Regions from separate parts of the Mesorhizobium sp. M7A.F.Ca.CA.003.01.2.1 genome, predicted to be linked through region 1. Evidence: riboswitches for the same ligand, from Rfam matches in the RefSeq annotation. Region 1 holds a riboswitch; the other holds the start of a gene.
What was found. A riboswitch is a leader RNA that binds a small molecule or an ion and turns the genes downstream of it on or off. The one in region 1 is predicted to bind S-adenosylmethionine.
Positions count from the first base shown of each region.

Region 2: another riboswitch for S-adenosylmethionine. It lies ahead of EN969_RS12440 (homoserine O-acetyltransferase); the one in region 1 lies ahead of EN969_RS11335 (O-succinylhomoserine sulfhydrylase).

Region 1 is NZ_RZRA01000212.1:416-6,160, forward strand. It holds partial or broken gene araD1 (AraD1 family protein) at 1-222, shown strand, start outside; gene EN969_RS11325 (ABC transporter substrate-binding protein) at 394-1,167, opposite strand; gene EN969_RS11330 (2'-deoxycytidine 5'-triphosphate deaminase) at 1,268-2,362, opposite strand; SAM riboswitch at 2,437-2,514, shown strand; gene EN969_RS11335 (O-succinylhomoserine sulfhydrylase) at 2,572-3,759, shown strand; gene EN969_RS11340 (ceramide glucosyltransferase) at 3,767-4,918, opposite strand; gene apaG (Co2+/Mg2+ efflux protein ApaG) at 5,152-5,544, shown strand; partial or broken gene EN969_RS11350 (Hsp33 family molecular chaperone HslO) at 5,592-5,745, opposite strand, start outside.
Region 2 is NZ_RZRA01000242.1:272-6,016, reverse strand. It holds partial or broken gene metW (methionine biosynthesis protein MetW) at 1-152, opposite strand, end outside; gene EN969_RS12440 (homoserine O-acetyltransferase) at 211-1,380, opposite strand; SAM riboswitch at 1,495-1,572, opposite strand; gene hisC (histidinol-phosphate transaminase) at 1,710-2,819, shown strand; gene EN969_RS12430 (prephenate/arogenate dehydrogenase family protein) at 2,825-3,760, shown strand; gene EN969_RS12425 (sugar kinase) at 3,768-4,691, opposite strand; gene EN969_RS12420 (DUF2125 domain-containing protein) at 4,699-5,697, opposite strand.

The sequences.
Region 1 (5,745 bases):
ACCATCGCCAATCTCGAACATCATCATTTCAAATACGCGGCCTTCCGCCAGCCGGGTGACGTGCATGTGCACATGTTCGGCACGGCGACGCTGTCCTTCGCCGACGGCATCACGACCGAGGCCGGCGATGTCTTCGAGATCGAGGCCGGGGATTTCGGCCTGCCGCTGCGCAACCCGCTCGAGATCGAGCAGCCGGTGAAGGTGGCTGTGAAGGCGCTTTGAGAGCGCGCCTTTTCCTTCTCCCCAAGTGGGAGGTGGATCGGCGCGTTAGCGCCGAGACGGATGAGGGGTGTTCCAGCGGAGTGAAACGTTGGCGTTCCCTGGAACACCCCTCATCCGTCGCCTCCGGCGACACCTTCTCCCACAAGGGGAGAAGGAAAAGGCGCCTCTGCCTCAATAAATATCGAAGTCGAAATACTTGGCCTGGATCTTCTTGTAGGTGCCGTCGGCAACGATCGCGTCGATGGCCGCGTTGAGCTTGTCGCGCAGGGCCGTGTCGTCCAGGCGCACGGCGATGCCGGCCTGGGTCTCGGTGCCCTTGACGTCGCCGACCAGCTTGCAGCAGCCGTCGCTTGCCTTCTTCAGCCAATCCATCAGCACGAACTTGTCCGAGATCACGGCGTCAAGACGACCGTTGGTCAGGTCGGTGATCGCCTCTTCCTGGGTGGGATAGAGTTTGGCCTCCGCGCCCGCCTTGCCATATTCATTCTGGGCATAGTCGGCCTGCGTGGTCGAAGCCTGGGCACCGACCGTCTTGCCGGCAAGGGCCGCCGGTTCGGTCGAGGTGAGATCGGTGTCCTTCGGCGCCACCAGAGCCAGCGGTGTCGTATAATATTTGTTGGTGAAGGCGACCTGCTTCTTGCGCTCCTCGGTGATGCTCATCGAGGCGATGATGGCGTCGAACTTCTTGGCCTGCAAAGCGGGAATGATGCCGTCCCAGTCCTGGGTAACGATCTCGCATTCGACCTTCATCTGCGCGCACAGCGCATTGGCGATGTCGATGTCGAAGCCTTCGACCTTGCCGTCGGCGGTAATGGTGTTGAACGGCGGATAGGCGCCCTCGGTGCCGATCTTGATTTTCTCCGCCGCCTGCACCGACAGAGAGCCGGCCAGTGTTGCCAGCATGGCAGCGCCCGCCGCCGATATGACCCATTTCGAAAATCGCATTTTCTTGGTTCCCCTTGAACGCCGCCAGCTTGACGGGCGGCAAGGCAGCCAAGCATGGCGAGCCGGTACAGGCAAGTATTTTGCCTTGGGGCAATGAGGGTCAGCGCGCGGCGCGGAAATGCTTGGACAGCTTCAGGCCCTGCGCCTGGTAGTTGGAGCCGAGATCGGTGCCGTAGAGCGCCTGCGGCCGCTTCAGCATATGCTCGTAGACCAGCCGGCCGACGATCTGGCCGTGGTCGAGGATGAACGGCACTTCATGGCTGCGCACTTCCAGCACCGCCCGGCTGCCGGTGCCGCCGGATGCGGAATGGCCGAAGCCCGGATCGAAGAAGCCGGCATAATGGACGCGGAATTCGCCGACCAGCGGATCGAAGGGCGTCATCTCGGCGGCGTAGAGCGGCGGCACATGCACCGCCTCCTGGCTGACGAGGATGTAGAATTCATCGGGGTCGAGCACCAGTTCGCCGGCGCCGCTCTTGTGGATCGGTTCCCAGAAGTCGACGACTTCCTGGGCCGCGCGCTTGTCGACATCGACGAGGCCGGTGTGATGCTTGCCGCGATAGCCGACCAAGCCGCTTTGATCGCCGTTGAGGTCGATCGACAGCGCGATGCCGCCGCCGGAAATGTTCGGCGGCTCGGTGGCGACAAGCATCTGCGTGCGATGCAGGTCGTGCAACTCGGCTTCGGAGAGCAGCGCATTGCCGGTGCGGAAACGGATCTGCGACAGGCGCGACCCGGTGCGGACGACGATCGGGAAGGTGCGCGGGCTGACTTCCAGAAAGAGCGGGCCATGATAGCCGGCCGCGATCTTGTCGAACTCGTGGCCGCGATCGGTCATGACGCGGGTGAAGATGTCGAGCCGTCCGGTCGAACTCTTCGGATTGGCCGAGGCTGAAATGTCCGCCGGCAGCGCCAGGCTTTCAAGCAGGGGCACGATGTGGACGCAGCCGGTCTCCAGCACCGCGCCCTCGGCCAGATTGATCTCGTGCAGCTGCAGCCGGTCGAGCTTTTCCGAGACCTTGTGATTGGGGCCGGGCAGGAAGGAGGCGCGCACCCGCCAGGCCTTGTCGCCGAGCCTGAGATCGAGGCTGGCCGGCTGGATCTGGTCGGTGTCGAGCGCACGCGCCGACTTCAGCGCGCCGGACTGGAGCAGCGCCGATATGTCCTGGTCGGGAAGAATGCCTGTCTGCCGCAAGGCTCCACTCCTGCTTGGTACAAACCTCTTAATGAAGCCGGCAATTGACGCAAGCGCGGTGCGGGTCTAAAGGGTCGTTATCCCGTGGTGATTTGGCCGGTCGGCTTGCAGCCACGTTAAACAAGTCGCTAAAGGACCGTCGGGCCGCAAGGCCGTATGGACCGGTTGCGACTTTCGCGGCCGGTTTTTTTGTGTCTGGAAGAAAAGCGATGAGCACCAAGAAGCGCAACTGGAAGCCTCAGACGGCACTCGTGCACAGCGGAACGCTGCGTTCCGGTTTCGGCGAAACGTCAGAAGCGATCTATCTCACCCAAGGCTATGTCTACGAAACGGCGCAAGCCGCCGAAGCCCGTTTCAAGGGCGAAGAGCCGGGTTTCATCTATTCGCGCTACGCCAATCCGACCGTCGACATGTTCGAGAAGCGCATGTGCGCGCTGGAAGGTGCGGAAGACGCGCGCGCCACCGCGTCGGGCATGGCCGCGGTGACGGCCGCCCTTCTGTGCAGCGCCAAGGCCGGCGACCATATCGTGGCGGCGCGTGCGCTGTTCGGCTCCTGCCGCTGGGTGGTCGAGACGCTGGCGCCGAGATACGGCATCGAGGCGACGCTGGTCGACGGCACCGACATCGCCAACTGGGAAAAGGCGATCAAGCCGAACACCAAGCTGTTCTTCCTGGAAAGCCCGACCAATCCGACGCTGGAAGTGGTCGATATCGCCGCTGTCGCTTCGCTTGCCAATTCGATCGGCGCCAGGCTGATCGTCGACAATGTCTTCGCCACGCCCCTGCAGCAGAAGCCCTTGCAGCTCGGCGCCCATATCGTCGTCTATTCGGCGACCAAGCACATAGACGGCCAGGGGCGCTGTCTCGGCGGCGTCATCCTGTCGGACAAGAAGTGGATCGACGAGAACCTGCACGACTATTTCCGCCATACCGGCCCAAGCCTTTCGCCTTTCAACGCCTGGACGCTGCTGAAGGGCCTGGAAACGCTGCCGCTGCGCGTACGCCAGCAGACGGAAAGTGCCGGCCGGATCGCGGATTTTCTGGCCGAACGGCCGGAAATCGCGCGCGTCATCTATCCCGGCCGCGCCGACCATCCGCAGGCCGACATCGTCAAGAAGCAGATGTCGGGCGGCTCGACGCTGATCTGCCTGGACGTCAAGGGCGGCAAGCAGGCGGCCTTCGCCTTGCAGAACGCGCTCGACATCGTCCTGATCTCCAACAATCTCGGTGACGCCAAGAGCCTGATCACCCACCCGGCGACGACGACGCACAAAAATCTCAGCGACGAGGCGCGCGCCGAGCTCGGCATCGGGCCGGGCACGCTCAGGCTGTCGGTTGGCCTGGAGGATGCCGACGATCTGCTCGAGGACATCGCGCAGGCGCTGAAGGCCAGGTAGGAGGCCTTCAGGCGCCGGACGGCGTCTCTTCCAGCTCGGCCGTCTTGGTGCCGATGGTCATCGCATTGCCGCGCCAGTCGACGGCGCCGCCGAGCCAACCGCGCCCCCACATCGCCGGCAGGATCAGGTCGCGCGCCATGATCGCGGCGACCATGCGTGGCGACAGGTACCAGCCCTTGGACCAGGCCAGGGCGCACTCCGGAAGATAGAAGGCCGCCAGCACGGCAAGGGCGGTTGCCCAGAGGCTGAAGCCGGCGCTTGCCGCTGCAATCAGCGCAAGCACCAGCGGCACCACGGCGCCCGTCAGGATTTCGGGTGCGAAGAACAGCGGGAAAGTGACGCGGCGCAGGCGCGCCCAACGGGCCTGACGCGACCAGATCTCGTCAAACGAGCGCCGGCCAAGCGGCTGCTCGAAGGGGGCGGCGACGAGATTGACGCGCAGGCCGAGACTGTTCACCAGCTTGGTCGCAGCGGCATCCTCGGCGATCTCGGCGGCCAGCACGCGGATGCCGCCATTGGCATCGAGCATCGGCTTGTTCCAGAGCATGCTCTTGCCCTGGGCAAAGCCGAGGCCGAGCGCCTCACCGGCATATTGCCAGCGCGCCTGCAGCGTGTTGAGGAAAGCGCATTCGACCTCGGCCCAGAAGCCGGCCGGCCGCGAGCCGATCGGCGTCGAGCAGACAAGGCCGGTGCCGGGCCGCCAGGCAGCCATCAGGTGCTGGATGTAGTCCCTCGGCATCAGCACGTTGGAATCGGCCAGGACGACCCAGTCGTGCCGCGCCGCTTCCCAGCCCTTGACGCAATTGTTGAGTTTCGGATTGGCGCTGATGCGGTCATCGCCGACAAGCAGCCAGGCCGGCACTTTCGGAAACCGGACGATCGTCCTGTTTATCAATTTGATCACCGGATCGTCGGCATGGGCGACGCAGAAAATCAGCTCATAGCGCGGCCAGTCGAGCGAGAAGGCGCGCTCCAGCGTCTCCTGCGTGAACGGCTCGACGCCGCGCGACGGCACGACGATCGACACCGGCCGCGGCTTGCCGGCCGGCGGCGCAATGGTGCGACGCCGTCTCAGACGCGACACGGCGAGCACGATGCTGGCGAGATTCGAGAGGATGAGGACGGTTGAAAGCGTGGCGGCTATGAGAGTGAGTTGCATCGAGATCCGGTCACTCCAGGAAAACCGGTCCGCAAGATGACCGGTTTCAACAGTTCAGCAGAGCGCCCGAGTCGCGCGTCACCAGTCCGCGCACACCATCATTGTCATATGTCACTTAAATGACATTCTTTGTCGGCACCTGCCCGCGAGGCCGGCCAGAGGAGGCTTCGATCGGTTGACCTAACCGCACGGAGCGCCGAAAGTTCCGCTGGAACCGTTTTTTGGAGCCGCTTATGTATAGCGCCGTCACGCGCAACATCGAAGTGCAGGTCAGGCCGTTCTATCTGGAGGACCGTTCGGATCCCTCGGAGAACCGCTATGTCTGGGGCTATCAGATAACGATCGACAATCAGTCGGACGATTTCGTGCAGCTTCTGTCGCGCTATTGGCACATCACCGACGGCACCGGCCGGGTCGAGGAAGTGCGCGGCCCCGGCGTGGTCGGCGACCAGCCCGAACTCAATCCCGGCGACAGCTACCAGTACACGTCCGGTTGCCCGCTCTCGACACCGTCCGGCATCATGGTCGGGCATTACACGATGCGCAACAAGCGGGGCGAGACGTTCGACATCGCCATTCCGGCGTTTTCGCTGGACTTGCCGGGGACGCGGCGGACGGTGAATTGATTTCGCCTCACCGGCCGCGGAGCGACCGGTGAGGCGTGGTTTCTACTCTACTGGGCCGCAAATTCCGCCGGGTCGAAATCATATTGCTTCGAACAGAATTCGCAGGCGACGTGGATGCCGCCGTCTTCGGTGCTGTCCTTGATCTCCTGGGCGGAAAAACCCTCGAGGATGCCGCGGATCTTGTCCCTGGAGCACGAGCAC
Region 2 (5,745 bases), on a different contig from region 1:
AGCTCGAGTCCGCGGCCGTCGACCTGCTTGGTGTCCTGCAGCAGTTCGAGCAGCGAGCCGTCGCCCGAGCCGACATCGAGCACGCGCGACTGTGGCGGGATGAGGTTGGCGACGACTTCGAGGTCGACGCGCTGGTCGCGGTTGACGCTCATGGCTTCGCCTCCCGCCTGGCGCATGATCCCGATCCGAAAAGCCTGCAATTTTTCCGGGTCATGCGCTCAGCCCTCTCGCTCGGGCCGCCGAGCCGATGAAGCCGTTTATCGCGGCAAACAGTTCCGGCTCGTCGAGCAGGAATGCGTCGTGGCCACGGTCGGTCTCGATCTCGACGAAGGATACCGATGCGCCGGCGGCGTTGAGCGCATGCACGATCGAGCGGCTCTCCTCGGTCGGGAACAGCCAATCCGAGGTGAACGACACCAAGCAGAAGCGGGTTTTCGTGCCGGCGAAGGCATCGGCCAACCGGCCGCCATGGTCTGCGGCGAGGTCGAAATAGTCCATCGACCGCGTCATGTAGAGGTAGGAATTGGCGTCGAAGCGATCGACGAAGGTCATGCCCTGGTGCCGAAGATAGCTTTCGATCTGGAAGTCGGCGTCGAAGCCGAAGGTCAGCGCTTCGCGATCCTGCAGATTGCGGCCGAACTTGCGGTGCAGGGCGGCTTCCGACAGGTAAGTGATGTGGGCGGCCATGCGCGCTACCGCCAGGCCCTTTTCCGGGCGTTTGCCGTGCTCGAAATATTTGCCGCCATGCCAGTCCGGATCGGCCATGACAGCCTGCCGGCCAACCTCATGAAAGGCGATGTTCTGCGAGGAATGGCGCGCGCCGGTGGCGATCGGCAGCGCCGAGAAGACGCGCTCCGGATAGCTCGACGCCCATTCCAGCACCTGCATGCCGCCCATCGAGCCGCCGAGCACGCAAAACAGTTTCTCGATGCCGAAATGGTCGATCAGCATTTGCTGCGCCCGCACCATGTCGCGGATGGTGATGATCGGCAGGTCGAGCCCATACGGCTTGCCGGTGGCCGGATTGGTCGAAGCCGGGCCGGTGGAGCCAAGGCAACCGCCGATGACGTTGGAGCAGATGACGAAGAAACGATTGGTGTCGATGATCTTGCCGGGGCCGATCAGCACTTCCCACCAGCCAGGCTTGCCGGTCACCGGATTGGTGCTGGCGACGTGCTGGTCTCCGGTCAGCGCATGGCAGACGAGGATGGCGTTGGAGCGGGCATCGTTCAGCGTGCCATAGGTCTGGTAGGCGATCTGGAACGGTGACAGCAGCGTGCCGGCGTCCAGCTTGAGCGGCTTGTCGGATCCAAAACGCAAAACCGGGCTCGACGGTTGGTCGACCTCGTTGTTGGTTTTGCGGGCACGCAGAACGGCCATGACATCCATCTCACACTTTGAGCCCACGCATCGCACTCGTCGAAAGTCGATGCCGATACGGGTGTCCGGCCGGCGCGGACAACAAAAAACCGGCATTGCGGTCGCAAAGCCGGTTACAGGATGCAAACGGCCCTTTAGCAAGTTGTTTAACGTGGCTGCAAGCCGACCGGCCAAATCACCACGGAAGTTCGCTCCCCTTCTAGGGCTGTGGCGCGCCGGCGTCAACGGCCTGCCTTGGGCGGGAGGCTGTCGCCTCTCGACATTGCAGGCCACGGCTTGTATTTCCGCTGCGGCTTCCCTCAGGAAGCGTTCTCGACGGATTTTGCGACATGAGCCAGACACCGGACCAGGCACGTCCAACCCCGCGCGCGGGCATCATGGACATAGACGCCTATGTGCCGGGCAAGAGCACGGCGCCTGCCGGCGTCGCCAAGGTCCACAAGCTGTCCTCCAACGAGAACCCGCTCGGGCCCTCGCCGAAGGCGATCGAAGCCGCGCGCGAGATTGCCGGCAAGCTCGACATCTATCCCGACGGCACCGCCAGGCGGCTGCGCGAAGCGATCGCCGAGGTGCATGGCCTCAACCCGCAGAACATCATCTGCTCCAACGGCTCCGACGAGATCCTCGGCCTGCTGGCGCAGACCTATCTGGCGCCCGGCGACGAGGCCGTCATCACCGAACACGCCTTCATGGTCTACAAGATCTACATCCAGTCGGCGGGCGCCGTTCCGGTGACGATCAAGGAAACAGACGAGCGCGCCGATATCGACGCCATCCTGGCCGCCGTCACGCGGCGCACCAAGATCGTGTTCCTCGCCAATCCCAACAACCCGACCGGCACTTATGTGCCGTTCCAGGAGGTGCGGCGGCTGCATGCCGGTCTGCCCAGGCACGTGCTTCTGGTGCTCGACGCGGCCTATGCCGAATATGTCCGCCGCAACGACTATGAGGCCGGCATCGAACTGGTCGGCAGCGCAGAGAACGTGGTGATGACCCGGACCTTCTCCAAGATCGGCCTTGGCGGGGCGCGGATCGGCTGGATGTACGGGCCGATGCACATCGTCGACGCCATCAACCGCGTGCGCGGCCCCTTCAACGTCAATGCGACGGCGATCGAGGCCGGCATCGCCGCCATTCGCGATCGCGCCCATGTCGAGCGCAGCGTGGCGCACAACGAGACCTGGCTGGCCTGGCTGAGTGAGGAATTCACAAAGCTTGGATTGCGGGTGACGCCCAGCGTCGGCAATTTCATCCTCATTCATTTTCCAGAGGACCAGAAACATTCGGCAGCGGCGGCGGACGACTATCTGACGGCGCGCGGCTATATATTGCGGCGCGTTTCGGGCTATGGCTTTCCCAACGCGCTGCGCATGACCGTCGGTACCGAACAGGCCAATCGCGGCGTTGTCGCCGCTCTCACGACATTCCTGAAAAGCTAGAAACCATGACATCACCGATGTTTGAAAAGATCGCGCTGGTCGGCATCGGCCTGATCGGCTCGTCGCTGGCCCGCGTCATCCGCCGCGAGGGCCTCGCCCGCCACGTATCCATCTCGACCCGCAGTGCGGCGACGCTGGCACGGGCCGAGGAGCTTGGGCTGGGCGATAGCTATAGCACCGATGCGAGAGAAGCTGTCCGCGATGCCGACCTGGTCATCATTTCGGTGCCGGTCGGCTCGTCCGGCACGGTTGCCGAGGAAATCGCGCCGGCGCTGAAGCCGGGCGCGATCCTCACCGATGTCGGCTCGACCAAGGCGTCTGTCATTGCGCAAATGCAGCCTTATGTGCCTGAAGGTGTCCATTTCATTCCCGGCCACCCGCTGGCGGGCACAGAAAAATCCGGCCCCGACGCCGGTTTCGCCGACCTGTTCGACAATCGCTGGTGCATCTTCACGCCGCTGCCCGACACCGACCCGGACGCGTTGGAGAGGCTGTCGGAGTTCTGGCGGCGCTGCGGCGCCAACATCGACACGATGGATCCCCAGCATCACGATATGACGCTGGCCATCGTCTCGCATCTGCCGCACATCATCGCCTACAACATCGTCGGCACCGCCGATGATCTGCAGTCGGTGACCAAATCCGAAGTGATCAAATATTCGGCTTCCGGCTTCCGCGACTTCACCCGCCTTGCCGCCTCCGATCCGACCATGTGGCGGGATGTCTGTCTGCACAACAAGGACGCCATCCTCGAAATGCTGGCGCGGTTCTCGGAGGATCTGGCGTCGCTGCAGCGCGCAATCCGCTGGGGCGACGGCGAAAAACTCTTCGACCTGTTCACCCGCACCCGCGCCGTGCGCCGCTCGATCATCGAAGCCGGCCAGGACATCGACGTTCCCGATTTCGGCCGTCAGGCGGTCGAGCACCCCGCGAAGGGCTAGGTCTGTCTCAGGCAGGCCAGGTCTGCGCAACCATGGCCAGCGTCTCGGCTCGGTTCGGCGCGCCAAGCCTGCCGCCGAAGCGCAGGCATTTGAGCGCCGCGGCCGCACTGGCAAACCGCAAAGCCTGCTCGACCGGCATGGCTTCCGCCAGCCCGACGGCGAAGGCGCCGTGAAAGACATCGCCGGCGGCGAGCGTGTCGACCGCCTTGATTTTCGGCGCCGCGACATGGCGCACGCAGCCAGCGCGACGGTCGTGCCACCAACTGCCCGCCGCGCCGCCTGTCACTGCGACAAAAGCGTCGCTGCGGCTGGCGAGATCGGCGCAAGCCGTTTTCGGATCGAGCGCCTGGCCGCAGACGATGCGCGCTGCCGGCTCCGAAGCGATGATGTGCGTAGCGAGCGGCAACAACGGCTCAAGGACCTCCAGCGGCGCGGTGTCGGCATCGAGGATCGCCGGACGGCCGATGGCGCGCGCCGCCTTCAGGGCGAGTGCCGCCGCACCCGGCCAGCGGACATCGACCAGAACGGCATCGAATGCCATGAGGTCGGCGACCGGCAGGACGTCGGGATCGGCCTGGGCAAGCCTGTCATAGAACGGCACGATGATGCGCTCGCCATGCGCGTCGACCAGGATGGAGGCCAGCGCCGAGCGGGCACCTCTGACGCGCCGCACGAAGGTGCAATCGACGCCTTCGGCCTCTATGCCGGCGATGAGCTGGTCGGCGACGGCATCGTCGCCGGCACTCGCCCACAGCGATACTTCGGCGCCCAGGCGATGGGCAGCGCAGGCGGCGCTGGTGGCCATGCCCGAGGCGATCTGGACGCCGTCGGAGGCCATGAACTTGCCCTGATGCATGGGCAGCGTCTCGACGTGCAGGATGGTGTCCAGCGTCAAAGCGCCAACGCTCAGCAGCTTCACGGGTTTTGCCATGGCTGAGCTATTCGACCGGCTTGATCTTGCCCAGCGGAATGAAGCCGAGCGAGGCCTTGCCCCTGACCACCTTCAGCGGCATGGACGGTTCGTTGCCGAGCACCGCCAGGGCAGAAAAACCCTGCTCGATCTGGCTTTTCTGCTCGGGTATGGCGGTGCCGAGGATGGCCGCCACCGCCTTCGGGTCCTTCAACCTGATCATCAGGTCGGCGTTGACCAGGCCCTCGGCATCGACCGAGAGCGGTCCCGAAACGGTGATGCGCGCCGTCCCCGACGACAGATCAAGGTTGCGGATTTCGATCGCCTGGCCACGAAGGCTCTTCACCCGCGTGCCGATCAGTGCGACGCCGTTCTTCAATGTCACGTCGCCGCTGGCATCGAGCGCCGGAAGCACGCGCCCGCCAAGTGCGTCGGGGTCGACCTCGAGATCGCCGAAACTGCCGAGATAGTCGATATCCTCGCCGTTGGGCTGCAACTGACCTGATGCCTTGCCGGCACTGAACAGTTGCACCGGATCGGTATCGTCGGCCGGATCGGTCTGGCCGGAAAGGCCCTCTGCCTCCAGCGAAATCCGCCGCGGCAGCGGCCACCACAATTTGAAATTGGCCTGCAGATTGTCCCAGTCGATCCACAGCGGCACCATGTCCGGCACGGAGGTCCTGAGCGGGCCGCGCAGATTGGCAACCGGCGACAGAGGCTGGATGATCTGGGCGGCTGCGTTGAAACTGCCGGCTGAGGCCGCAATGTTCTTGGCATCGTCCTCATAGGCGAGGTTGTCGCAGGAGACGGTAAAGCTCAAGGGATAGCCGCTGACCTGGAGATTGGCGCAGCCGGCCTCGACGCCATTCTTGTTGAGCGTGGCAACCGCCTTGTCGGCCTCGCTCCTGACGCGGTCAGCCAGATAGAACCAGCCGCCGCTGTAGAGGGCGAACAGCACGACGATGAATGCTGCAAGCCAGATCAGGCGGCGACGTTTGTTCGGCTGGCGTTCGTCACTTGACGTCATGCTTTGGCTCTCGTTAACGCATGGGTATTGCGGACGGGTAGTCGATTC